Thiorhodovibrio frisius: one gene and its partner. The protein of the gene in region 1 interacts with the protein of each later gene in a pairwise test. Links are inferred from orthologs where the notes say so. Each region holds a gene or a part of one and is shown on either strand. Other genes may lie near its edges.

Region 1 (15,815 bases):
CTATGGGCGGCACCGGCGCTATCGTCGATGGCATGGTGAAACTGATTAATGGCCAGGGCGGCAGCATCCGCTACAACACCGAGGTGGCTGAAATCACCACCGCCAAGAACCAAGGCCCCGGCAAGGGCAAGCCTCGAACCAACGGCGTGCGCCTGACCGATGGTGATTATGTACCGGCCGAGGTGGTGGTGTGCAACGCCGATGTGGCCTGGACCTACCAGCACCTGCTGCCGTCCATCAAGCGCCGCCACTGGACCGACAAGAAACTCAAAAACGCCAAATACTCCAACGGGCTCTTCGTCTGGTACTTCGGCACCAAGCGTCAGTACCCGGAGGTCAAGCACCACAGCATTCTGCTTGGCCCGCGCTATCGCGGTCTGCTCGACGACATTTTCAATCGCAAGGTACTGGCCGAGGACTTCAGCCTCTATCTGCATCGGCCCACCGCAACCGACCCATCCCTGGCGCCCGAGGGTTGTGACACTTTCTACGCCTTGGCTCCCGTGCCCCACTTAGGCGCCGATGTCGACTGGGACGAGCGCACCGAGCCTTTCCGCGCGGCCATTGCCCAGTATCTAGAAAACACCGTGCTGCCTGGCCTGAGCGACGCCATCGCCGTCTCCCGGGTCACCACACCAAAAGATTTCGAACGACGCCTGCTCTCGACTATGGGTGCTGGCTTCAGCCTGGAACCCGTGCTCCTGCAGAGCGCCTGGTTCCGTCCCCACAACCTGAGCGAGGAAGTCGACCGACTGTATTTTGTCGGTGCCGGCACCCATCCCGGCGCCGGTTTGCCGGGTGTCATTTCCTCCGCGCGCGTGCTCGATAGGGTGGTCCCAGATGCCTCTGTTCATTCGTGATTCCAGCTTTGCCGATCCGGCCGATCTGCTTGCCTGCCGCAAACTGCTAAGCAACGGCTCAAAGTCCTTCTACGCCGCGTCCTTCTTCCTGCCCAAGCGGCTGCGCGAGCCTGCCACAGCCCTCTACGCCTTCTGTCGCTTGGCCGACGATGCCATTGACGACAATCCCGAGGACCATCAGGTCGCCCTCGCCGGCCTGCGCGAGCGCCTCGAGCGCGCCTATCGCGGCAACCCGATTGATGATCCCGCCGACCGCGCCTTTGCCGGCGCCATTGAGCGCTTCGACATCCCGCGCGAACTGCCCGAGGCCCTGCTCGAAGGCTTCGAATGGGACGCCGAAGGCCGGGTTTACCAGGATCTGTCCGGCGTTTATGCTTACTCCGCCCGGGTCGCCGCCGCCGTCGGCGGCATGATGGCCGCCATCATGGGGGCGCGTTCGACATCGGAGCTCGCCCGCGCTTGCGACCTCGGCACCGCCATGCAGATCACCAACATCTGCCGCGACGTGGGCGAGGACGCGCGCAACGGTCGCATCTATCTGCCACTCGAGTGGCTGCGCGAAGCCGGTCTTGATCCCGACGCCTGGCTGCAACGCCCAGTCTTCAATGAGGTGATTGGCGACATCGTCAAACGTCTGCTCGACACCGCCGAGACACTCTACCAACGCGCCGAAGCCGGCATCGCCAAGCTACCCACCACCTGTCGGCCGGGTATCTATGCCGCGCGCCTGCTCTATGCCGAGATCGGGCAGGAAATCGCGCGCAATGGCTACGACTCTGTCTCTCAGCGCGCCTTCGTCAGCCCCACGCGCAAGCTGACCCTGCTTGGCCGCGCCATGGCCGTAACGCCTTTACCCATCAAGGCCGTCTGCACCGCCGCCCCCCTGGAAGAAAATCGCTTCCTGGTCGACGCACTCGCCGTCCCCGATCCAGGCGAGGTGGACGGTGCCGTAAGCGCCAAGGTACTTTGGGTGCTAGAACTATTTCAACAACTTGAGGAACGCGAGCGCGCCGCTAATGCCGAATTCGGCCCAACCACTGCGGTTAGCAACGGGTAATACACCATGCCTTCATTCATCGGAATTAGCTTGACACTCATTGGCGCCTTCTTTTTGTTTCAGGCGCTCAAAACTCGCGGTATTGCACTGAAACTGCACGCAGCGAGAGAAAACGCCGACCAAAGCAGCGAAGAAGCGCCCCAGAGCAGCGAGGGCGCTCAATCAGACGAGGATGCTCAATCAGGCGAGGATGGTCTATCAGAACAGGAGTTGTTCATCGCCGCTCGACGCCGCCGCGGCCAAGAGATACAAAGCGTAGCGAGTGGCTGCGCACCTGTGGCGGCTGCGGGCTTTTTTCTGTTGGCGCTTGCCGTGGGCGCCATCGCCATGGTGGCGAAAGGGCCAGGGAGACTGTCCCTTTTCGATGCTCTGAGCATTCCCTTCTTCGCCGGCATGTTTTTAATGAAAACCTACTACAGCTCGCTCCTCGCCCAAGCCGAAAGCACGCCCGAGGCTGCACCCACGGATAGCAAAGGCGACAGCCAGAACGAAAGCTAGGTCTACAAGGCGAATTCATTCGCCATAAGGCCGAACGCTTGGCACATCGCCTTGCAGATCGGCTTTCAGCACCACAGTACGCAGTTAGCGCCTTGGGTTGATCCTTATTTGATAACCCAAGAGCGCAAATCGTCCGCATTTCCCCCATTTGGCCGAAGACCATGGGGAATGATGCGAGCAATCCGTGCGACTATAAGGTCAGATGCCAGGCCCGAGCGTAACCAAGGCCATCCTCAGTCATCCCTGACCGAGGTCTGGCCCAGATCGGGCCGAGTTCTGAAAGGATTTCAGGAACTGGATCGCAAGGATTTACCAGCGCTCTCCACCACCGCCACTGCGGGGGGCCCGCTCAGCCCGGGGCTTGGCCTGATTGACGCGAATCGGGCGACCCTTCAGCGGGGTCTCGTTCAGGGCCTTGATCGCGGCATCCGCCTCGGAATTGTTCGGCATCTCAACAAAGCCGAACCCTTTGGACTGGCCGGTAAATTTGTCGGTGATCAGATTCGCGCTTTCGACATCGCCATAAGCAGCAAAGGCATCGCGCAGTTCGTCCTGGGTCACGCCATAGGCGAGGTTGCCAACGTAAATATTCATCAGTCTCTCTCATCAAAAAGATGTGCATTGCGGAACGGGCGCCTCCGCCCGGCCAATGCACTCACCGGACGAAGATCGGACTGCCAGATGCGCTCGCCGAGGATCGATGATCCGTCTCCTGTCCTGTTGCGCCCCGCGCTCAATAGGTGAAATGCGCAGTCAGTTCCAACGGGCGAAGATCTGATCGCAGGGCGGCGTGGGACCGGCAGCGACCAAGTCTGAGCGAGATCGAAACGGAACAGATTGAGCGGGAGGGGGAATAAGCCAGGCGGGAGGATCGGTCACCGAAATAGCAGCAGGCGGTTCCGGCGCATATTACGCGAAAACCATGCAGGTGCAAAGGGAATCTTTCTGCCTTTGTCAACTCATTCAAACGCGTGACAGCAGTCAAATCTCCTATTGACGCATCGGTCATATCAGGATGGCATGCTATCCCAGATGGCTTGCCAAAATCCCCGAGGTCGCAGAGAAGCTCTCCCGCGAATCCGGCCCTTTTTACCTAGATCTTCACCTACAATCCAATTGGAACACCATCCGTCATGCAGTTTCGTTCTCACAAAACCAAAATCGTTGCCACCATCGGCCCCGCATCGGATCAGCCGGAGGTACTGTGCCAGATGCTCAAAGCCGGGATGAACATCGCCCGGCTTAATTTCTCTCATGGCGACCCCCAATCCCACGCCGAGCGCATTGCGCGCCTGCGCCAGGCCGCGCTAGAAACCGGCCAGCGGCTGGCCATCATGGGCGACCTGCCCGGTCCCAAGATGCGCATCGGCGACCTCGCCGAAGAGCCGGTTGAATTGGTGCGCGACAACCTCTTTACCCTGACCACCGAGGACATTCTCGGTAACGTCGAACGCGCCAGCGTGACCTTCAAGGACCTGCCTGCGGCGGTCAAGCCCGGCGACCGGCTGTTCTTGAACGACGGCTTCATTCTGCTGAAAGTGGTGGAGGTCAGCCCGACCGAAGTGGTCTGCAATGTGCGCGCAGGCGGTGAGTTGCGCTCGCGCAAAGGGCTCAACCTGCCCGGCATTGATCTTGGCATCAGCGCATTCACCGAGGAAGACCACGACTGGCTGCGCTTTGCCGCCGAGCAGGGCGTGGATGCCATCAGCCAATCCTTCGTCGCCAACGCCGAGGATATGCAAGCAGTGCGCGCAGCGGCGGCTGAACTCAACTACCAGCCCTTTCTCATCGCCAAGATCGAACGCGCCGATGCCCTCGACAAACTGGAATCCATTCTGGAGGCCAGCGACGGCATCATGGTGGCACGCGGCGATCTGGGCGTGGAAATCCCCATCGAGAACATCGCCGTCGCCCAAAGGCGCATCACCGAGATCGCCAATATGCGCGGTAAACCGGTCATCACCGCCACCCAGATGCTTGAATCCATGGTGCTGTTCCGCCGCCCGACGCGCGCCGAGGCCACAGATGTAGCCAATGCCATCCTTGGCGGCACCGACTGCGTCATGCTCTCGGCCGAATCGGCCATGGGCCGCTTCCCGGTTGAATCCGTCGCCATGCTCGCAGGCATCGCCGCCGCCACCGAGCCCGAACGCGACAACCGCGCCCTAGCCGCAGCACTGGGCGCCTACGGCAGCGACGGCAGCCTGCGCGCGGTGGATTTGATTGCGCGCAGCGTTTATCACACCGCCGAACGCAGCGCGCCCCAGGTCATCATCACCCCAACCCGCAACGGCAACACCGCGCGCAACATCGCCCGCTTCCGTCTGCCGCATTGGATTGTCGCCTTCAGCCCCCTGCCCGCTACCGCCCAGGCGCTGGAATTCTCCTACGGTATCCAGCCGATTGATGTGCGCGAGGATCGCGCCGAGTGGGGCGAGTTCGTGCGCGCCTGGCTGCGCGACATGGGCATCCTCGATGGCCTGGTATTGCTGACCCAGGGCCCATCGGATGAGCATCCCTGCGGCAACCATCGCCTGGAGCTGATCGAACTCGACCGAGCTACCGCCCATGCCTGCCAGTAACGTCTTATCCTTCCGCAACGCCGATGGCCGGCGCATTGCCTGGCACGAGTTCGGTCAGCCCGACGGCCGCCCGGTGTTTTACTGCCACGGATTCCCCAGTTCCGGGCGCGAAGCCGCGCTGCTGCACCAGCCAGCAACAGCGCTCGGCCTGCGCCTGATCGCCCCGGATCGACCCGGCTACGGCGGCTCCGATGACCAGCCGGGCCTTGAACTGCGCGACTGGCCAACCGATCTTGCCGCACTGGCCGATCATCTGGGCATCGAACGCTTCGCCCTGCTCGGCCTCTCCGGCGGCGGTCCCTATGCCCTTGCCTGCGCCTGGCGACTGCCCGAACGGCTCAGCGCGCGCATCCTGGTCTGCCCACTCGGTCCGGTGTACCTGCAAGAGGTACTCGCCGCCATGCATCGACCGGCCCGCTCCAGCCTGGCCCTGGCCAAACGCTCGCCCTGGCTGGCCCAGCGGCTCTATGGCGGACCAACCCCCTGGCTGCTCGCGCGCTGGCCCGGGCTGGTTGAGCACGTGCGCACCCTGAACCTCCCGTCCAAGGATCTGACCGCATTGTCCGCGGGCGACAATCAAGCCATCTTGAACAGCACCATCGGCGATGCCATGGCCCGGGGCGCGCGCGGAGCCCGACGCGATCTGCATCTCTACACCCACGACTGGCGCATCCCTTGCGACGCCATCCATGCGCCCATCAGCATTTGGCACGGCGAGGCCGACGCCACTGTCCCTCCGGCTCACGCCCGCTGGTATCGCGACCATCTGTCCGGTGCCAATCTCACCACCCTCCCTGATCAGGGGCATTTCTCGCTGCCGATTCATTTTGGCGAGCGAATACTGCGTGGCCTGATCGCGGATGATTGATCGCCTGCACCCCTTGGGGTCAGAATGCGCCTGAATTGAACCCAACTAACCCCGCCTGCCATGACAGGCGCAGGAGCATTTTATGACCGATATTCGCGTGGCCGTCGCCGGAGCAGGCGGTCGCATGGGACGCACCCTGATCCAGGCGGTGCATGACACTCAGGGGCTGTGCGTCGGCGCCGCCACCGAGCTGGCCGGCAGCGGCCTGATCGGCGTCGATGCCGGAGAAGTCGCCGGCATCGGCCCGGTTGGCGCGCCCATTCGACCCGACCTGGATGAAGTCCTGGCCGATTTCGACGTGCTGATCGACTTCACCTCCCCCAAAGCCACCATGCACCATCTGCAGCTGTGTCGTGATGCCGGCTGCCGCATGGTCATAGGCACCACCGGACTGACACCCGATCAGCGCGAAACCCTGAGCGAGGCCAGCCTTGACATCGCCCTGGTGGTGGCCCCCAACATGAGCATCGGCGTCAATTTGTCGCTCAAGCTGCTGGAACTCACCGCCCAAGTCATGGGCGAGGACGCCGACATCGAAATCATCGAGGCGCACCACCGCCACAAGGTCGACGCCCCCTCCGGCACCGCCCTGCGCATGGGCGAGGTCATCGCCAACACTCTGGGGAGAAATCTCGAAGAAGTCGCCGTCTACGGGCGCGAAGGACACACCGGCGCGCGCGACAGCCAGACCATCGGCTTTGCCACCGTCCGCGCGGGCGATGTCGTCGGCGAGCACAGCGTCTGGTTCGCAACCGAAGGCGAGCGCATCGAAATCACCCACAAGGCCAGCAGCCGCATGACCTTTGCCCGCGGGGCCGCCCGCGCCGCGCTCTGGATCAGCGAACGCGAGCGCGGCCTGTTCGACATGCAGGATGTGCTCGGTTTGCGCGAGCGAGCTTCTGGCTGAGCGTCAGACATTAATCAGGGCGTGCGCGCAACCGCCCAAACATCGACACGCTCGGCGCCTGCCTGGCGCAGCACCCGCGCCAGCTCTCCAACCGTGGCGCCGGTGGTGACCACATCGTCGATAATGGCGACATGGCGCGCCATCAATGGCCGTCGCACGCGAAAGGCGTTGCGCACGTTGCTTTGGCGCTCTTCGCGCGCAAGCGTGAGCTGCGGCGGCGTCGCGACCACCCGCTCGACCCCGCTGCGGTCTGCGTCAATCCCCAGCGCGCGGCCTGCGACCCGCGCTACTTCCAGCGACTGGTTGTAACCGCGCTGGCGCAGCCGTGAAGGATGCAGCGGAACCGGCACCAACAGGTCCGGCAATGATGCATCGGGTTGCCAGCGTGCCGCCTCAGCCAGGAGTTGACCGAACAGTCGCCCCAGGTGCAGCCGCTGGCGAAATTTAAAATCGCCAACCAGCCGAGCCACCGCACCCTGATAGCGAAAGAGCGCAATGCATCGATCATAGGCCGGCGGCTGGCGCTGACACTTTCCGCAGACAATGCCATCTGGCGTACCAGCCGGGAGCGGCAGCGCACAGCGCTCGCAACTTGGCGCAACATCCGGCAGGTCCGCCAGACACCCCAGGCACAGATCCAGCTCGCCAAAACCCGCAGCGCCACAGAGCACGCAAGTCGGCGGATAAGCGCTCTCAAACGCCAATCGCAGCAGTTGCCTGCTCAATCGCTGAGCCAGTCGCCGGGCCGCTGTCAACCGCCGAAGGCCATCATGGTTGACAGCCTCGGCAATGGCCTTAAGCTTGTCTGCTTTTGCCCCGAGGCGCGGCCCTTTCTCCGCACCCTGCTCCGGGCGCCTATTCACGGAATTTCCACCATGCCATTGGATCTCGCCCCAGATTCGCACCCGACAGACTTGCGCCATGACTGGTCGCAGCAGGATGCCGAAGCCCTGCTGAGTCAGCCCTTAAATGATCTGCTGTTCGCCGCCCAGCAGGCCCATCGCCAGCATTTCGAGCCCAATCGGGTGCAGGTCAGCACCCTGCTCAGCATCAAAACCGGTGCCTGCCCGGAGGACTGCGGCTACTGCTCCCAGAGCGCCAAACATGACACCGGGCTTGAGCGCGAGCGCCTGCTGTCGCTTGATGAGGTCACCGAGGCCGCGCGCGCGGCAAAGGCCACCGGCGCCACCCGCTTTTGCATGGGGGCAGCCTGGCGCAACCCAAGCGACAGCCATCTTGAGCAGGTCATGGCCATGATCGCGGCGGCGCATGATCTCGGGCTTGAAACCTGCGTCACCCTAGGCATGCTGACCCTCGCCCAGGCACAACGGCTGAAAGACGTTGGGCTGGATTACTACAACCACAACCTGGACACCTCGCCCGAATTTTACGGGCAAGTAATCAGCACCCGCACCTATCAGGAACGGCTCGACACCCTGGAGCATATCCGCGCCGTCGGTCTCAAGACCTGTAGCGGCGGTATTCTCGGCATGGGCGAAGCGCGCGCTGATCGTGCCGGGCTACTGTGCCAGCTTGCCAATCTGCCGGCGCATCCGGAATCCGTGCCCATCAACCTGCTGGTCAAGGTCGAGGGCACGCCACTAGCAGACGCGCCCGCGCTGGACCCCTTTGAATTCGTCCGCACCGTTGCAGCCGCACGAATCATGATGCCGGCCTCCTATGTGCGACTATCCGCCGGACGTGCGACCATGAGCGACGAACTCCAGGCTCTGTGCTACCTGGCTGGCGCCAACTCCATCTTCTATGGCGAGCGCCTGCTGACAACCGAGAACACCGGCGCCAACCGCGATCTCGCCCTCTTTGAGCGCCTGGGCCTTGCGTTTGAAGCCATGCCGCACGAGGGGCGCAACGAGCCCGGCGGCTGCTTTAAATGACTGCCGCAATCCCTGCCGACCCGGAGCCCTCCCATCGGGCTCGCGCGCTCGGCTCGCAACTTGCGGAACTCGCCGACCGCCAACTCTATCGGCGCCGACGGCTGTGCGAAAGCCCCCAGGCTCCGCTGATGGAGGTCGAGGGGCGCACTCTGCTGACCTTTTGCAGCAACGACTACCTCGGCCTGGCCGCCGATGCGCGGGTGATCGAAACCTTTACCCGCGCCGCTGGCGAGTTCGGCGTCGGCAGCGGCGCATCCCATCTGATCAATGGCCATAGCCGCTACCATCACCAGCTTGAGGAAGCCCTGGCCGACTTCACCCAAAGACCGCGGGCGCTGCTCTTTTCCACAGGCTATATGGCCAACCTTGGGGTGATCAGCGCACTGGCAGGGCGCGGCGAGCAGATTCTGTGCGACCGGCTCAATCATGCCTCGCTGATCGACGGCGCGCGCTTGAGTGGCGCGCGTCCACGCCGCTATCGCCATGCGGACCCGGCCGATCTCCAGCGCCTGCTAGCCAGCGCCCGGAGTGACAAAGCCACGGCCATGATAATAAGCGACGGCGTCTTTAGCATGGACGGCGACCTGGCGCCCGTGCCCGAGCTGGCCCGAGCGGCAAAACAGGCAGATGCCTGGCTGCTGATCGATGACGCCCATGGTCTGGGTGTGATCGGAGCGGATGGGCGCGGCACCCTGGCAGAAATCGAGGCGCAGGCCACATCCGCGCGGGATGCGAACGATACCAATCGCAAACTGGTTGTCGGTTTTGGGTCGGGTGACGGCCACGGGGGTCTCGGCGGCAGGACGCCGCCGGGAAGCCTAGAGGGAGGTATTCACGGCGTCCCCCGTGGCCGTCACCCGGCCCAGAACGAGCCGAAATCTCAAAGGGGTTCGGTATATACGCTTGGCGAGCAGCAAGTCCCCATTCTGGTTGGCACCCTGGGCAAAGCCTTCGGCACCTTCGGGGCCTTTGTCGCCGGCAGCGACGCACTGATTGAAACCCTGATTCAGCGCGCGCGCAGCTACATCTACACCACCGCCCTGCCGCCTGCGGTCGCGGCAGCCAGCTTAACATCACTTGAGCTGATGCAGGCCGAGCCCTGGCGTCGGGACCATCTCGGCCAACTGGTGCGTTACTTCCGTCAGGGCGCTGCCGAGCTTGGCCTGCCGCTGATGCCTTCGATCACGCCCATTCAGCCGCTGTTGGCAGGTTCCTCCGCGCGCGCGCTCGACTGGAGCCGCCGGCTTGAGGCGCGGGGGTTGCTGGTGCCCGCCATTCGACCGCCGACCGTCCCGCAAGGCCACGCCCGGCTGCGCATCAGTTTCTCGGCCAGCCACCGGATTGAGGATATCGACCGGCTACTTGAAGCACTGGCAGCACTACCGACAACCGATCACCCAAGCACTGATCACCCCAAGCAGGGAGCACCAGCCACATGAGCCCTGACCCGCTCGTTTTATTGCATGGCTGGGGCATGAACCCGGCCATCTGGTCCAGCTTACCAGACAGCCTGGCCGCCGGGCGCGAGCGCTGTGCGCTCGCCCTGCCCGGCCATGCCGGTGCTCCCTGGCAACCCGACTGGACCAGGCTGCCCGATTGGGCCGATGCCTGTCTTGCGCAGGCGCCCGAGCAGGCGATCTGGCTTGGCTGGTCACTTGGCGGTCTGGTTGCGCTCCAGGCCGCACGCCAAGCATCCAAGCGGGTCAAGGCATTGATTCTAATTAGCAGCACGCCGCGTTTCACCCGGGCCGTTGACTGGCAAGTCGCCATGCCGGAGGAGACGCTGGCACAGTTTCACAGCACCCTGCTCGAGGATACGAACGCTACGCTTCAGCGCTTTCTCACTTTGCAGGTGCGCGGCAGCGATGAGGCGCCAAAATTGCTCAAGCAGCTCCGCCTGGCGCTCAAAACCGCGCCCGTCGCCCAGCCCGAGGCGCTGGGCATCGGGCTAGACTTGCTGCGAGATGAAGACCTCCGCGGCCCGCTGCCAGACATCCGCCAACCCACGCTCTGGTTGTTTGGCGAGCGCGACACCCTGGTGCCAGCCGCCGTGGCCAAGCGCATCACCATCCTGCATCCGCAGGCGCAGGTCGAGTGCCTGCAAGGCGCCGGGCATGCGCCCTTTCTGTCGCATGCCCAGGCCGTGAGTGAGCTGATCCATGGTTTTCTTTCCGAGGTGGTCAGTTGAGCGTGCCACCCAGCCAACAGCAGACGAAGATGTCAACCGGCGCCATCGATAAGAGCGCCGCGCGCCGCTCCTTTGAACGCGCGGCAAGCAGCTATGACGCCGCCGCCCTGTTACAGCGAGAAGTCGGCGCGCGTCTGCTCGAGCGCCTGGACTATGTGCGTCTACAACCCGCCACTGTGTTGGATCTCGGCTGCGGCACCGGCCTGGCACTCAATGACTTGTGCCGACGCTATCGCAACGCCCGCGTCATCGGCCTGGATTTTGCCACCGGCATGCTCACGCGCGCCCGACGCTGCGGCCACTGGCGCAACCGCCCGCGCGCCCTGTGCGCCGACATCGACCGGCTGCCGTTGGCGGACAACTCCGTCGATTTGGTGTTCTCCAACGCGACCCTGCAATGGTCGAACGACCTCAGCGCCTGCTTCAGCGAGCTTTACCGCGTCCTGCGGCCAAAGGGGCTGCTGATGTTCACCACCTTCGGCCCGGACACCCTGATCGAACTGCGCCGCGCCTGGGCCGAGGCCGACGGCGGCGAGCATGTCGTCCCTTTCATGGACATGCACGACATCGGCGACATGCTAGTGCGCACGCGCTTTGCCGACCCCGTGATGGACTGCGAACGTCTGACCCTGACCTATTCAGAGGTCACCGACCTGATGGCCGACATGAAATCTCTCGGCACCCAAAACCGCTTACACAGCCGCCAGCGCGGACTGACCGGCCGCGAGCGACTGCGCCGCATGACCGCCGCCTACGAGCGGCAACGCCAGGATGGTCGCCTACCCTCGACCTGGGAGGTGATCTACGGACAGGCATGGATGGCAGCAGAGAAAGTGCCCGCGCAGCAGCTGACCGACCAGGGCGTCGCCATCCCAGTCAGCGCCATTGGGCGCCGCCCCATGTCTGGATAACAGCTCGATGAGCAGAGGCCTTTTCATCACCGGCACAGACACCGGCGCGGGCAAGACCCTGGTCGCCGCTGGTCTGCTGCGCGCCCTGCAAGCCCAGGGCGCCAGCGCGCTTGGCATGAAGCCGATCGCCTCGGGCTGCCAACAGACCCGAGAGGGCCTGCGCAACGCCGATGCCCTCGCTCTGCTGGCCGCCAGCTCCCAGCCCCTGCCCTACAACCGGGTCAATCCCATCGCGTACGCGCCACCCATCGCGCCGCACCTTGCGGCGGAATCCAGCGGACAGCGGATCGATCCCGACCGCATCCTGTCCGCTTACCGCTGGCTCGGCACCCAGGCCGACTGGGTGGTGGTGGAAGGCGTCGGCGGCTGGCATGTCCCGCTCAGCGAACAGCTGATGGTGCGCGATCTGCCCGCGCTGCTTGGCGACCCCGAGCCCCTGCCCGTGGTGCTGGCGGTTGGTCTGCGGCTCGGTTGTATCAATCACGCTCTGCTAACCGCCGCCGCCATCGCTGCCGACGGCTGCCACCTGGCTGCTTGGGTCGCCACCCAGACCGACCCCGAGATGCTAGCCGTCGAAGCCAATATCGCCGCGCTAAGATCCCGCTTATCGGCTCCCTGCCTTGGATGCATCCCTAATCTGCCAAACCCCACACCCGAGGCCGTCGCGAGCCATTTGGATTGCGCTCCACTGCAAGCGGGATCGGCACCGAGCCAATGCGGGTAATGGCGCAACCCCCCAAGCAGTGCGCCATGCCAGGACCCGGGGGTTGCATCAGCTGCTGATTGTTGCTGAAGGTTCTGGCGACCTTGGCTCAAAGGGCAGCAATCCCCAAAGTCTGGTGGATCGTCTGCACCACGCTTGAATGCAGGCCGGTCTTTTCGGCAAACTGGCGCAGATAGTCGCGCTCCTCATCGGTATCGACCTCGACCGCAAGCAAGGAGGCAGCATAGACCTCGGCGGCAACCTCCTGATTCGGGATCTCCGCCACGAAGGCGTCCAGATTGAGCGGTTTGCTCAGCTCCGTCATCAGCCATGCCTGCTCATCCGAGCCCACGCCCGATTGCTGAGCCTTACCAAGAATGCGCTGGATCTCGTCGCCGCTCACCTCCCCGTCCGATTTGGCGATATTCATCATGCCCTTGATGATCAACTGGGTTTTTTGTTCAACCACCTGCTCCTCGGCAGCAGTTTGCGGCGGCTGCAAACCCAGAGGCAGATTGCCACCGCTGAAAGGCGCTTGCGCATCACCGCCCTGATTGGCATTCATCAGGGCCTTGTAGGCAACGCCTGCGATCATCGCCAGCGCCCCGCCCGACAAAGCGCCTTTGACAGAATCCCCGCCGCCTCCAAACAAAGACCCCAGCACGGCACCAACACCGCCGGCCTGAAGCGGATTATTCGAGGCCCCCGCCAGCGAATTCTTGGCTGCGCCAAGAAGGCTGCCGAGCATTCCACCCTGACTCGCACCCGCCGCGCCACCTCCACTCAGCTGCCCAAAGCTGGATTGCAAGTCCTGCAGCGCATTGCCCATGCGTTGCTGGCCCGATGGGCCAAGGTTGTTTTGAATGACAGATCCTAACAGATCAGCAAAATTCGCCATGTTGGCAGCCTCCGTCGATTAAGTGATGAGAAGTCTCGATTTTCCAGGCAACAGGCTTATGCAGGTTTCTCATGATCAGGGCCTTGGTGAAATCAAAGAATGGCGATGATAACGACCAGTGCGACCCGAAGCGGGTCTTTCAGGATACCAGTCTTTGGGCACGCCCAATCGACCTGGGTTGCCTGCCAACAAGCCGAACCTTCATGCCCGTTGGGTCTATCTTTCTGTCGGTGTCAGAAACATCGCATCCCCATAGCTGAAAAAGCGATACCTCTCAGCGACGGCGTGCCGGTAGGCGGCCAGGATATTCCGGTATCCGGCAAAGGCGGACACCAGCATCAGCAGCGTGGACTCGGGCAGGTGAAAGTTGGTCACCATGGCATCGATGACGCGAAAGCGATAGCCGGGGCGGATGAACAGCCTGCTGTCGCCGCAGAAAGGCTTGAGCTGGCCATCGGCGGCAGCAGTTTCCAGGCTGCGCACGCTGGTGGTGCCGACCGCAACTACCCGTCCGCCTTTGGCTTTGGTGCGGGTAATCGCGTCGACCACTTCGCTGCTGACCTCAAGCCATTCGGCGTGCATTTGATGTTCGTCGAGATTGTCCACCCGCACCGGCTGGAAGGTGCCGGCGCCGACGTGCAACGTTAGCTCGGCAAAGTCGACGCCCATGGCCTCAAGCTGCTTTAGCATCCCGTCATCGAAATGCAGCCCGGCGGTTGGCGCCGCCACGGCACCGGCGCGACTTGCGTAGACCGTCTGATAGCGTTCGAGGTCGCTGGTGTCGTCCGCGCGCTCGATATAGGGCGGCAGCGGCACATGGCCGTGGCGTGCGAGCAGCGTGGTGAGGTCTTCCTGCTCGGCTTGAAGCTGGTAGAAGCTGTCCTGGCGGGCGCTCACAATCAGGGTCTGGCCATCGGCGAGCCGGATGCGCGTGCCGGGCCGTGGTGGTTTGCTAGCGCGCACCTGCGCGATGGCGTCGCGCACGCCGGTCAGGCGCTCGATTAGCACCTCGACCTTGCCGCCGGTTTCCTTTTGCCCATAAAGCCGCGCCGGGATGACGCGAGTGTTGTTGAACACCAGCAGATCGCCGGCACGCAGCAGGCTCGGGAGATCGCCAAAGTGCAGGTCGCGCAGCGCGCCCGTCTGGCCATCGAGCGCCAGCAGACGGCTGGCACCGCGCTCCGGCAGCGGGCGCTGGGCGATCAGCTCGGGCGGGAGGTCGAAATGAAAGTCGGAGCGCTGCAGCGGGCGCTGCCTGGTTTCGGATTCAGTCGCTGGTCGATCCCAAGGCCCGGCGACTACTGGTTGCTCGCCGAACTCGGCATCGGGCTCAATTGCGAGGGGGCTACTCACGATACGCATTCTCCCGATTCGCCAGTTGGGTTGCTTTGCTGGGCAGTGGGTGAAAATTGCACAAATTGGTCTTCTGGGACATCCGGGACTTTAGAAGTGAGGCGCGCGGCAAGGCGCGTCAAGCGCGCCTCCCCGGTCTGCTCAGCGGCCATGCTCAGCGCCTGTGGCTGGGCGATCAGAACCACTAGGCGCTTGCCACGCGTCATGCCGGTGTAGAGCAGGTTGCGCCGTAGCATCATGAAATGCTGGTTCGATAGCGGGATGACCACGGCGGGATACTCCGAGCCTTGCGCTTTATGGACGCTGATGGCATAGGCCAGCGCCAGTTCGTCGAGTTCGCCGAATTCGTAGATCAGCACCCGGCCGTCAAAAGCCACGCGCAGATCGCGTGCGTCGGTGTCGATGCTGAGAATCCGGCCGATATCGCCGTTGAACACCTCTTTATCATAGTTATTGACCGTCTGTATCACCTTGTCCCCCGGAGCAAAGACCCAGCCGAAGCGCTCGACGCGCGGCTCGGCAGCGCCGTTCAGCGCCCGTTGCAGGCTGGCATTGAGCGCGCGGGTGCCAAGATCGCCGCGATTCATCGGCGTGAGCACCTGAATGTCTTGCAGCGGATCGAGCCCGAAGCGCTGCGGGATGCGCTCGGTCACGGTGCGTAGCAGTCGCTCGCCGATCTGCGGAGGCTTTTCGCAACGGATCAGAAAGAAATCTCCGTCCGGCGGCTGGGGCTCGGGCACCTCGGGCAGCTGTCCCGCGTTCACCCAATGCGCATTCAGCACAATGCGCGAGCTTTGGCCCTGACGAAAAATCTCGCGCAGGCGCACCGTGGTGACGGCGCCCGAGGCGATCAGATCGGCCAGCACGGCACCCGGGCCGACTGACGGGAGCTGATCGACATCGCCCACCAGCAAGAGCGCGGCATGATCAGGCAGCGCCTGCACCAGCTTGTGCATCAGACTCACATCCACCATGGAGGCCTCATCGCAGACGACCAGGTCGGTATCCAACGGCTCGCGCGCGTCGTGCTTGAAGCCCTGACGCCGCGGATCGTACTCCAACAAGCGATGAATGGTCTTGGCTTCCTGCCCGGTC
Region 2 (9,942 bases), 3.3 Mb from region 1 along the record:
CGACTACTGGGTTGATCTCGCCCGGCGGCTTGAGGATCTCGGTTGTCACTCCATCGCCATTAAGGACATGGCCGGTCTGCTGCGCCCCTATGTGGCAGAAGAGCTCATTGGGCGCCTGAAGGAAACCTGCTCGGTGCCCATCGGCATGCAATGCCACGCCACCACCGGGCTCAGCACGGCTTCTATCCTTAAGGCCGCTGAGGCCGGCATCGACATGGTCGACTCGTCCATCTCCTCGATGAGCATGACCTACGGCCATTCGCCGACCGAGTCCGTGGTTGCCATCATGCAGGGGACGCCGCGCGATACCGGGCTAGACATCAATCTGCTCGAGGAAATCGCTGCCTACTTCCGCGAGGTGCGCAAGAAATACGCCCGTTTCGAGGGCGCGCTCAAAGGCGTGGACTCGCGCATTCTGGTCGCCCAGGTGCCGGGCGGCATGCTTACCAACATGGAAAACCAGCTGCGCGAACAGGGCGCGACCGACCGCCTCGACGCCGTGCTGGAAGAAATCCCTAAAGTCCGCGAGGACTTGGGCTATATCGCGCTGGTCACGCCTACTTCGCAGATCGTCGGCTCCCAGGCGGTGCTGAATGTGCTGATGGGTGAGCGCTATAAGAGCATTACCGGGGAAACCGCCGGGGTGCTCAAGGGCACTTATGGCTCGACGCCAGCGCCGGTGAACAAAGACTTGCAGACACGGGTGCTTGAAGGTGCGCAGCCCGTCACTTGCCGCCCGGCGGATCTGATTGAGCCGGAGCTGAAAAAGCTAACCGCCGAGCTGAAAAAGCTCGCCAAAGAACGCGGCATCCGTCTGGCCGATGCGGTGGTGGACGATGTCATTACCTATGCCATGTTCCCGCAGGTCGGCCTGAAGTTTCTGGAAAATCGCGACAATCCCACTGCCTTCGAGGTGCCGCCCTGGGAACTCGACCAGCGCGAGGCGGCCGAAGCCAGCACCGCAGCGGCGCCCGCTGCCAGCTCGAGTCCCGGTTCAGCCGGCGGCCCGGAGGCCTACCGTATCGACGTCAATGGCAAGAGCTACAATGTGCGCGTTTCGCCAGCAGGCGCGCTCGACAGTGTCGCCGCAGCTCCCGCGACAGCTGCGCCAGAGGCGGTCGCGCCGGCGGGCGAGCACCAAGTCATCGAGTCTCCACTGGCGGGCAATATCGTCAAAATCCCGATCAGCGCCGGGCAGTCAGTCGCTGCCGGTGACGTGGTGGTGGTGCTTGAGGCCATGAAGATGGAAACCGAAGTGCGAGCACCAGCGGCCGGAGCAGTGGTCGAGATCCGGGTGAAGGAAGGCGACTCGGTGTCGCTGGGCGCTCCCCTGGTTGTGTTGGGATAATCCCGTGGAAGAATTGCTCAAACTCTGGGCGTCCATGGGGATCGCCAACCTGGCCCCGGGTCAGGTGCTGATGATGGCGGTCGGCGGTGTGCTCATCTACCTCGCTATTGCGAAGAAGTTCGAGCCGCTGCTGCTGGTGCCAATCGGCTTTGGGGCGCTGCTGAGCAACATTCCTGTCGCCGATATTGGTGGGCATGATGGGATGATCGGCCAGATCTATGCCGTTGGGGTCGAGACCGGCGTCTTCCCGCTGCTGATTTTTATGGGGGTTGGGGCGCTGACCGACTTCGGTGCGCTGATCGCCCGGCCCTCGACACTGCTGCTTGGCGCGGCTGCGCAGTTCGGCATTTTTGCCACGCTGCTTGGCGCGGTGGCGCTGAATTTCGTCCCCGGGTTTGATTTTTCCCTTCAGGATGCCTCGGCCATTGCCATCATCGGCGGCGCCGACGGGCCAACGGCGATTTTTCTGGCGTCTCGGCTCGCGCCTGATCTGCTCGGCGCTATTGCCGTGGCTGCTTATTCCTATATGGCCTTGGTGCCTATTATCCAGCCACCTATCATGCGCGTCCTGACCACCAAAGAGGAGCGCGCGGTGGTGATGCAGCAACTGCGGCCGGTGTCGCGGCTGGAGCGCATGCTGTTTCCTTTTGTGGTGCTTCTGCTGTGCGCCATGCTGCTGCCCTCGGCCGCGCCACTGATCGGCATGCTCACCTTTGGCAATCTGCTGCGCGAATGCGGCGTGGTTGAGCGCCTGAGCCGCGCGGCCCAGAACGAAATCATCAACATCGTCACCATCATGCTCGGCTTGGCAATTGGCTCCAAGCTGTCGGCGGAAAAATTCCTGACCCTCGAGACCCTGGGGATTCTTGCGCTGGGCGCTCTGGCTTTCGCCATAGGCACTGCCGCAGGAGTGCTGATGGGCAAGATCATGCACCGTGTTACCGGCGGTAAGGTGAATCCGCTGATCGGTGCTGCTGGTGTTTCAGCCGTGCCCATGGCGGCGCGCGTCGTCAATCGCGTCGGGCTCGAGGAAAATCATCAAAACTTCCTTCTGATGCATGCCATGGGGCCGAATGTGGCGGGAGTCATCGGCTCGGCCGTCGCAGCCGGAGTGCTGTTGGCCCTGACGGGGGGGTAATCTGGTGCTCCTCACAGTTTGTTGGTCTTGTTTTAAGTCCCTGAGTCATCGGCGTTATTGACCGCGAATAGAGCGCCGGGCTATACTGAGCGGCTGATGTCGAAGGATTTGCCTGACTTGCCTGACTTGCCCGATCTGCCAAGCCTGCCAGATCTAATGGACCCGGCGCGGGCTGTCGCGCATTCTCAGCATTATGCCGGCACAATCAGCGCCAGTGCCTTGGCGCGGTTGCAGTCGCTAATTGCAGAGCCGTGTGAAGACCTGGTTTACAGCTTGCGTTTTGGTCGGGATGACGCGCGCCGCTCTGTCGTGCATGTCGCCGTTCGGGGCAGGCTTCGTTTAACATGTCAGCGCTGTCTTGGGATGATGGACTGGCTGTTCGATGAGCACTCGGTGCTCGCGCTGGTGCAGGGTTTCGATGAAGCGGCCCGCTTGCCGGATGACTATGATCCGCTGCTGCTTGAAGAGCCATTGTTGCGGCCGCTGCGGTTAATTGAGGACGAGGTTCTGCTTGCAGTTCCTGCGATTACAAGGCATTTGCAGTGCGATGGGCCAGGTTCGCTCCCGGCCGATCTGCCAAGGCCGATGAGGCCAGAGCCCTTGAGTTCAGAGCCCTTGAGTCCAGAACGGGTGCGGGAATCTGACCAGGATGTTTCGCCCTTTGCTGTTTTGGCTGAGTGGAAAGCAAATCGGCGCTAACATCATGTGAGCATCAGTGGTTGCCCATATTTTCGCCAGGTTTTTGCCGGTTTCTCACCAGATTTTTTAGCGGCCTGCGTTTGACGTCGGCCCTGTGTTTTTTTCGGTTTCTGCTCGAGGGTTCTGGCAGTTGTCTGCGTGGGACCCGCCGGGTATTTAAGTTTTTGGAGATTCCAATGGCTGTTCAGCAAAATCGTAAAACCCCGTCAAAACGCGGCATGCGCCGTTCCCATGACGCGCTCTCCAAGCCAACGCTGGCGGAAGATAGCACCACGGGCGAGCTTCATCGTCGCCACCACATGACAGCGGACGGGTTTTATCGCGGTCGTAAGATCGTCGATAAGACAGTGGACTGAAGCGTCACTGACGGCTGCCCGAAAGGGCAAGAACTGCCCGTCGTGGCGTTGAGATGCTGAAGCTTCTTTTTTTGCCTGGCCAAGTTTTGCTTTGCGCCTGCCCGGTCTTAAAGGTCCTGCCTGGTCCTAAAGACATTGTCTCTTGCCGATCATGGTCAGGAAATGGCGTCCGCCACGCCCAAGGTCATCGAGGATTGCTGATTTGAGTTCGAGTCACATCATAGCCCTCGATGCCATGGGGGGGGATCATGGTCCGGACGTTGTGGTGCCGGCAGCCGTTAACTTTCTCAGCAAGGCGAAGGATACGTCGCTGATTCTGGTCGGTCGCGAAGAGCGACTGCGGCCTTTGTTGGGCGACAAGGCCGGGCACCCGCGTCTTAGCTTGCATCCAGCGTCGCAGGAAGTTGGCATGGATGAGCTACCCTCCAAGGCGCTGCGCAACAAGAAAGATTCGTCCATGCGCGTGGCGCTTGATCTGGTCAAGCAGGGTCGCGCGCATGCCTGCGTCAGCGCGGGCAACACCGGCGCTCTGATGGCGACCGCCCGCTTTGTGCTCAAGACATTGCCGCATGTCAACCGCCCGGCCATTATGACCGCAGTCCCGGCAGTGAACGGTCGCACCCACATGCTCGACCTCGGTGCCAATGTCGAATGCACTGCCGAGCACCTGTTTCAGTTTGCGGTCATGGGCAGCGAGTTGGTGCGCGCTGTCGATGGTCTGCAAGCGCCGCGCGTGGGCTTGTTGAACATCGGCGAGGAAGAGATCAAGGGCAACGAGCAGGTCCGCAATGCGCATGAACTGCTGAGCAAGAGCACGCTCAACTTCGTCGGTTACGTCGAGGGCGACGATATTTATCTTGGCGATGTTGATGTGGTGGTCTGCGACGGCTTTGTCGGTAATATCGCGCTCAAGACCAGTGAGGGCGTCGCGCGTTTGTTGGCCCATCGACTCAAGGCGCACTTCAGCCAGAATCTGCTCACGCGGCTATCCGGGCTCATGGCGCTGCCGGTGCTGCGCGCATTCCGACAGGAAGTTGATCCACGTCGTTACAATGGCGCCAGTCTGCTTGGTCTGAGGGGCATCGCCATCAAGAGTCACGGTGGCGCCGATGAGCTTGCGTTCGAGAACGCCATCCATATCGCGCGTAAGGAAATTTTAAGCAACATCCCTGAACGTATTGAGCATGAGGTAGCCGCGCATTTTGTTGTGCCCGAATCGGCCTCCCCCTCAGAGACTCAATCGTCCCCTGAACCAAGTCTCAAATTCAATTCGGTCGCTTCCTTGACGGCTGGTGCCGATGGGGTAGTCGATCAGCAGTCAGGGGCGGTTCTCTGATGGCCTTTGCGAAGATTCTCGGTACTGGCAGTTATTTGCCAGAGAAAGTACTGACGAATCATGATCTTGAGCAGATGGTCGATACGACGGATAGCTGGATTCGAGAACGCACAGGCATTGAACAGCGGCACATCGTTAAAGAAGGTGAGACCTGTGTTGACTTGGCTGAGATGGCGGCGCGCCGCGCGATCGAATCCGCCGGCATTGCCGCAGACGAGATCGACCTGATTATCGTGGCGACCACTACGCCCGATCAGATCTTTCCGAGTAACGCCTGTTTGTTGCAGCATCGGCTCGACATTCATGGCTGCCCCGCCTTTGACGTGCAGGCTGTTTGTACGGGCTTTGTCTACGCGCTCTCGGTGGCGGATAAATTCGTGCGCACCGGTGCCGCGCGCACCGCCTTGGTGGTGGGGTCCGAGACGATGTCGCGCATCGTCGACTGGACTGATCGCATTACCTGCGTGCTCTTTGGCGACGGAGCCGGAGCCGTGGTGCTCCGTGCGAGCGAGGAACCGGGCATTATTTCCTCCCATCTGCACGCCGATGGAACCTATAAATCCCTGCTTCAGGTTCCGGCTGGCATTGGCAACGGCAGCACGGGCTCGCCCTACATGGAAATGAAGGGTAACGAGGTCTTTCGCGTTGCCGTGACCACCTTGGGGCGCATTGTTGATGAGGCGCTAGATGCCAATGGCATGGAACGCTCGGATATCGATTGGCTGGTGCCCCATCAGGCCAATCTGCGTATCATCCAGGCCACCGCACGCAAGCTTGATCTGGACATGGAACAGGTGGTGATTACAGTCGGCAAGCATGGCAATACCTCAGCGGCCTCCATTCCGCTGGCACTTGACCAAGCGGTGCGCGATGGCCGCATCCAGCGGGGGCATACCTTGCTGATGGAGGCTTTTGGTGGTGGCTTTACCTGGGGATCGGTGCTGGTGCGCTTTTAGTCGATGGACGCGCAGATCTTCCGACCAACGACGGTGAAACTTCGTCAATTTTTGCATCTGCATCAACGAAACGAGCAATGACCAAACGACTGGCCTTTGTATTCCCTGGACAGGGTTCGCAATCTGTCGGCATGCTGAGCGATCTGGCGACAGCGTTTCCCCAGGTGAAAGAAACCTTTGCCGAGGTTTCCGACATCTTGGGGCATGACATGTGGTCGCTGGTTAGCGCGGGGCCTGCTGCGGATCTCGACCAGACAGAGAACACCCAGCCTGCGATGCTGGCGGCCGGGGTTGCCCTGTGGCGGTGCTGGCGCGACAGCGACCGGCCAAAGCCCGATGTGCCCGATGTGCCCGATGTGCCCGATGTGCCCAATGTGATGGCTGGGCACAGTCTCGGCGAATACAGCGCTTTGGTCTGCGCCGGCGCCTTGGAGCTGTCCGACGCGGCGCGCCTGGTGGCCGTGCGCGCCCGGCTGATGCAGGAGGCGACGCCTATTGGTTCCGGTGCCATGGCGGCCATTCTGGGTCTTGATGATGAGCAAGTAGTGCAACTGTGCGCGGATCAGGCGGGCAATCAGGTGCTAGAGGCGGTAAACTTCAATGCGCCCGGGCAGGTGGTGATCGCTGGGCAGCGCGAAGCGGTGGAAAGAGCCTTGCCAGGTGCCAAGGCACTGGGCGCCAAACGCGCACTCTTGCTGCCGGTCAGCGTGCCCTCGCACTGCACCTTGATGCGCCCAGCCGCCGAGCAGCTTCAGGCCGCATTGGCGCAGTGCCCGATGCGCATGCCCGAGATTGCGGTCATTCAGAATGCCAGCGTGGCGGCGGCTGCCGATATCGAACAAATCCGCGAGTGGCTCGCCCAGCAACTGTATCGTCCGGTGCGCTGGGTGGCGACCATTCAGGCTATTGCCGATCGGGGTGTGGAGCTTTTCATTGAATGCGGGCCCGGCAAAGTGCTGGCTGGCCTCGGTAAGCGCATCGACAAGACGCGACCGACCAGGGCTATCTTCGATGCCGAAACACTGCGGGCGGCCATGACGGAGGCTCAAGACAGAGGCAATCCATGATGGAAAATGAAATCGCACTGGTAACGGGTGCAAGCCGCGGCATTGGTCGCGCGATCGCAGTTGTGCTGGGTCAAGCAGGCGCGCGAGTGGCGGGCACGGCTACTACCGAAGAAGGCGCGCAGCGCATTCAGCAGGAACTCATCGGCCAAGGCGTGCGCGCGCTTGGGTTGTGCATGAATGTCACAGACTCAGCCAGCATGGACGCGGCGCTTGCGCGCATCAGCGACGAATTCGGCGCCGCGCCTTCGATCCTTGTCAACAATGCCGGCATCACCAAGGATAATCTGATGATGCGCATGAAAGACGAGGAGTGGGACGCGATCATCGCCACCGACCTGAGTGCGGTTTTCCACCTGACTAAACGCTGCATGCGGGCGATGACCAAGGCGCGCCATGGTCGTATCATCAATATCACCTCGGTCGTCGGCTTCAGTGGAAACGCCGGGCAGACCAACTACGCCGCAGCCAAAGCGGGCTTGGTCGGGTTTTCCAAGTCGCTCGCGCGCGAAATCGGGGGCCGTGGTGTCACTGTCAATTGCGTCGCACCGGGCTTCATCGCCACTGACATGACAAGTGCCCTGCCAGATGCGCACCGCGATGCACTGCTTGGGAGCATTCCGCTCGGGCGGCTTGGGCAGGCCGAGGAAGTGGCTGCCGCTGTTGCATTTCTCGCCTCGCCTCAGGCCGGGTACATTACGGGCGAGACCCTGCACGTCAATGGTGGCATGCTGATGGATTAAGGGCCGCGAGAGGCGGTTTTCGGCTTTCAAATAGGGGTTTTTATCTCTAAAATACCGCGACCCTCGCCCCTTGGGGGTTTCATTCACCGGAGGTTTGTCAAACAATGAGCAGCGTTGAAGAGCGAGTCCAGAAAATTGTCGTCGAACAGTTGGGCGTCAAGGAAGAGGAAGTCACCCCGGAGGCTTCCTTCGTTGACGATCTCGGTGCCGATTCGCTCGATACTGTCGAACTGGTCATGGCACTTGAAGAGGAGTTCGAAACCGAAATCCCCGACGAGGATGCCGAGAAGATCACCACCGTCAAGCAGGCGGTCGATTACATTAACGCCCATTCGGGGTAAGACAGGATTTTGGGGGAGGCCCCCATGCAGACTGAATTGAGACTTTCCTGAGTTCGGTTCATCCGTGCCGCCCAAATTCTGAAATCTGGGTGTCGCGATGTGCCGGATGGGACCGGATGGGCCAGAAGTGCTCGCGGAGGTTCTCGATGGCGTCGCATGCCGGGGTGGAGCGGCTGTCGATGGATTTCACCATGTGAATTTCATCCAGCCTGGTGGGAGTTGCCGTGAAACAACGGCGTCTCGTCCGCTGGGTTAGCCGGGATCATCAGCCTTAAGCACCTTCAGCATAAGTGCCCCCAACAGTCTGTTCGTCAGGTTTTTGATGCCCTATCCGTGCGGATCTGTTCGGTTCTCCACCCGGTTCTACCGGGGGCGAACTTGGCTCAAAGGGCATTCGTCAGCAGGAGCAAGTGAAGAGGTGATACATGTCAGGTAGAAGAGTCGCCGTTACCGGTCTGGGTATTATTTCCCCCGTCGGGCTCAATATCGCCTCCGCCTGGGACAGCATCCTGAATGGCCGTGGTGGCATTCAGGCCATTACGCACTTCGATGTGACGCCCTTCAGTACGCGTTTTGGTGGTCCTATCTATGACTTTGACGCAACCGAGTATGTGTCGAAGAAGGATCTGCGCAAGATGGATGCCTTCATCCACTACGGCATCGCGGCTGGCACGCAGGCGATCCGCGATTCCGGGTTGGAGATTAACGACGCGAATCGCGAGCGCATTGGCGTTGCGGTTGGTTCGGGCATCGGTGGTATCACCGGCATCGAAAACAACTATGGCAACTATCTCAGTGGCGGGCCGCGTAAGATCTCGCCATTCTTCGTGCCGGCCAATATCGTCAACATGGTGGCCGGGGATCTGTCGATCAAATTTGGTCTCAAGGGGCCGAATTTCTCCATCGTCTCGGCTTGCAGTACCGGTACCCACAACATCGGCGAGGCGGCCATGATGATCCGCCATGGCATGGTGGATGTGATGATTGCTGGTGGAGCGGAAATGGCGACCTCGCCGGTTGGTCTCGGTGGTTTCGCCGCCGCGCGGGCGCTCTCGACGCGCAACGATGATCCCCAACGGGCGAGCCGCCCATTCGACAAGGATCGTGATGGTTTCGTGCTCAGCGATGGCGCCGGCATTATGGTACTTGAGGAGTACGACATGGCGCTCGCTCGGGGCGCCACCATTTATGCCGAGCTTGTCGGGGTGGGCATGAACTCAGACGCCTACCATATGACCGCGCCATCCGAGGACGGGCAGGGCGCCTGTAACTGCATGAAGCTGGCGCTGGCCGATGCTGGCCTCAACCCCGATCAGGTTGACTACATCAATGCGCACGGTACATCCACCCCAGCCGGGGATATTGCCGAGGTCAAGGGTGTTAAATTGGCGATGGGCGATCATGCCAAGCGCGTGGCAGTGAGTTCGACCAAATCCATGACCGGCCACATGCTTGGTGCAGCCGGTGGAGTCGAGGCCATTTTCTCGGTGCTCGCTCTGCGCGATCAGGTGGCGCCACCCACCATTAACTACGAAACGCCCGACCCCAACTGCGACCTTGACGTGGTGCCTAATCAGGCGCGCGAGATGCCGATGAAGGTTGCGCTCAGCAACTCCTTCGGGTTTGGCGGCACCAATGGTACTCTGATTTTCGCACAGGCTTGAGGGCCTTGAGCCGCGACGGCCGATCTTGGGCGCGCGTTGGCGGATGGTGATGAAAAATACCCTGATCGCCCTGTTGCTTCTCCTCGGTCTCGGCGCTGGCGCTGGATATTATTATTGGGAAGATTACCAGCGCTTTCTGGCAATGCCCATCGACTTGGGTGAACCAGACCCGGACGGCGAGCCATTGATTGGCAAACCAGTGATTCTGGAAGTTCCGCGCGGGGAGGGTCTTCGCACCCTCGCCAGTCGGCTAGAGGCGGATGGGCTGATTGAAAATGCGCATTACCTGATCGCGCT

The links.
Region 2: the proteins of bioH (region 1) and acpP interact in binary tests that used the Escherichia coli proteins (3 or more experiments, as listed by UniProt). The link is inferred for Thiorhodovibrio frisius from one-to-one orthologs.

The regions. Positions count from the first base shown.
Region 1 is NZ_CP121471.1:4,066,990-4,082,804, forward strand. Bases 8,980-11,978 are described here. They hold bioH (pimeloyl-ACP methyl ester esterase BioH), read left to right. Parts: upstream 8,980-10,102; coding sequence 10,103-10,855; downstream 10,856-11,978. Other genes in these bases: Thiofri_RS18500 (aminotransferase class I/II-fold pyridoxal phosphate-dependent enzyme), read left to right, coding at 8,980-10,106; bioC (malonyl-ACP O-methyltransferase BioC), read left to right, coding at 10,885-11,766; bioD (dethiobiotin synthase), read left to right, coding at 11,774-11,978. Outside these bases: Thiofri_RS18455 (phytoene desaturase), read left to right, coding at 1-860; Thiofri_RS18460 (phytoene/squalene synthase family protein), read left to right, coding at 841-1,917; Thiofri_RS18465 (hypothetical protein), read left to right, coding at 1,924-2,415; Thiofri_RS18470 (RNA recognition motif domain-containing protein), read right to left, coding at 2,725-3,009; pyk (pyruvate kinase), read left to right, coding at 3,549-4,997; Thiofri_RS18480 (alpha/beta fold hydrolase), read left to right, coding at 4,984-5,865; dapB (4-hydroxy-tetrahydrodipicolinate reductase), read left to right, coding at 5,948-6,772; Thiofri_RS18490 (ComF family protein), read right to left, coding at 6,787-7,635; biotin synthase BioB, read left to right, coding at 7,648-8,667; more of Thiofri_RS18500, read left to right, coding at 8,664-8,979; more of bioD, read left to right, coding at 11,979-12,490; Thiofri_RS18520 (tellurite resistance TerB family protein), read right to left, coding at 12,579-13,367; tRNA preQ1(34) S-adenosylmethionine ribosyltransferase-isomerase QueA, read right to left, coding at 13,584-14,612; SF1B family DNA helicase RecD2, read right to left, coding at 14,717-15,815. UniProt on the Escherichia coli protein: The physiological role of BioH is to remove the methyl group introduced by BioC when the pimeloyl moiety is complete. It allows to synthesize pimeloyl-ACP via the fatty acid synthetic pathway through the hydrolysis of the ester bonds of pimeloyl-ACP esters.
Region 2 is NZ_CP121471.1:761,022-770,963, forward strand. The notes cover bases 6,462-9,362. They hold acpP (acyl carrier protein), read left to right. Parts: upstream 6,462-7,744; coding sequence 7,745-7,981; downstream 7,982-9,362. Other genes in these bases: fabD (ACP S-malonyltransferase), read left to right, coding at 6,462-6,900; fabG (3-oxoacyl-ACP reductase FabG), read left to right, coding at 6,897-7,640; fabF (beta-ketoacyl-ACP synthase II), read left to right, coding at 8,407-9,362. Also shown: oadA (sodium-extruding oxaloacetate decarboxylase subunit alpha), read left to right, coding at 1-1,348; Thiofri_RS03825 (sodium ion-translocating decarboxylase subunit beta), read left to right, coding at 1,353-2,486; Thiofri_RS03830 (YceD family protein), read left to right, coding at 2,583-3,185; rpmF (50S ribosomal protein L32), read left to right, coding at 3,362-3,541; Thiofri_RS03845 (beta-ketoacyl-ACP synthase III), read left to right, coding at 4,877-5,833; more of fabD, read left to right, coding at 5,911-6,461; more of fabF, read left to right, coding at 9,363-9,645; endolytic transglycosylase MltG, read left to right, coding at 9,695-9,942. UniProt on the Escherichia coli protein: Carrier of the growing fatty acid chain in fatty acid biosynthesis.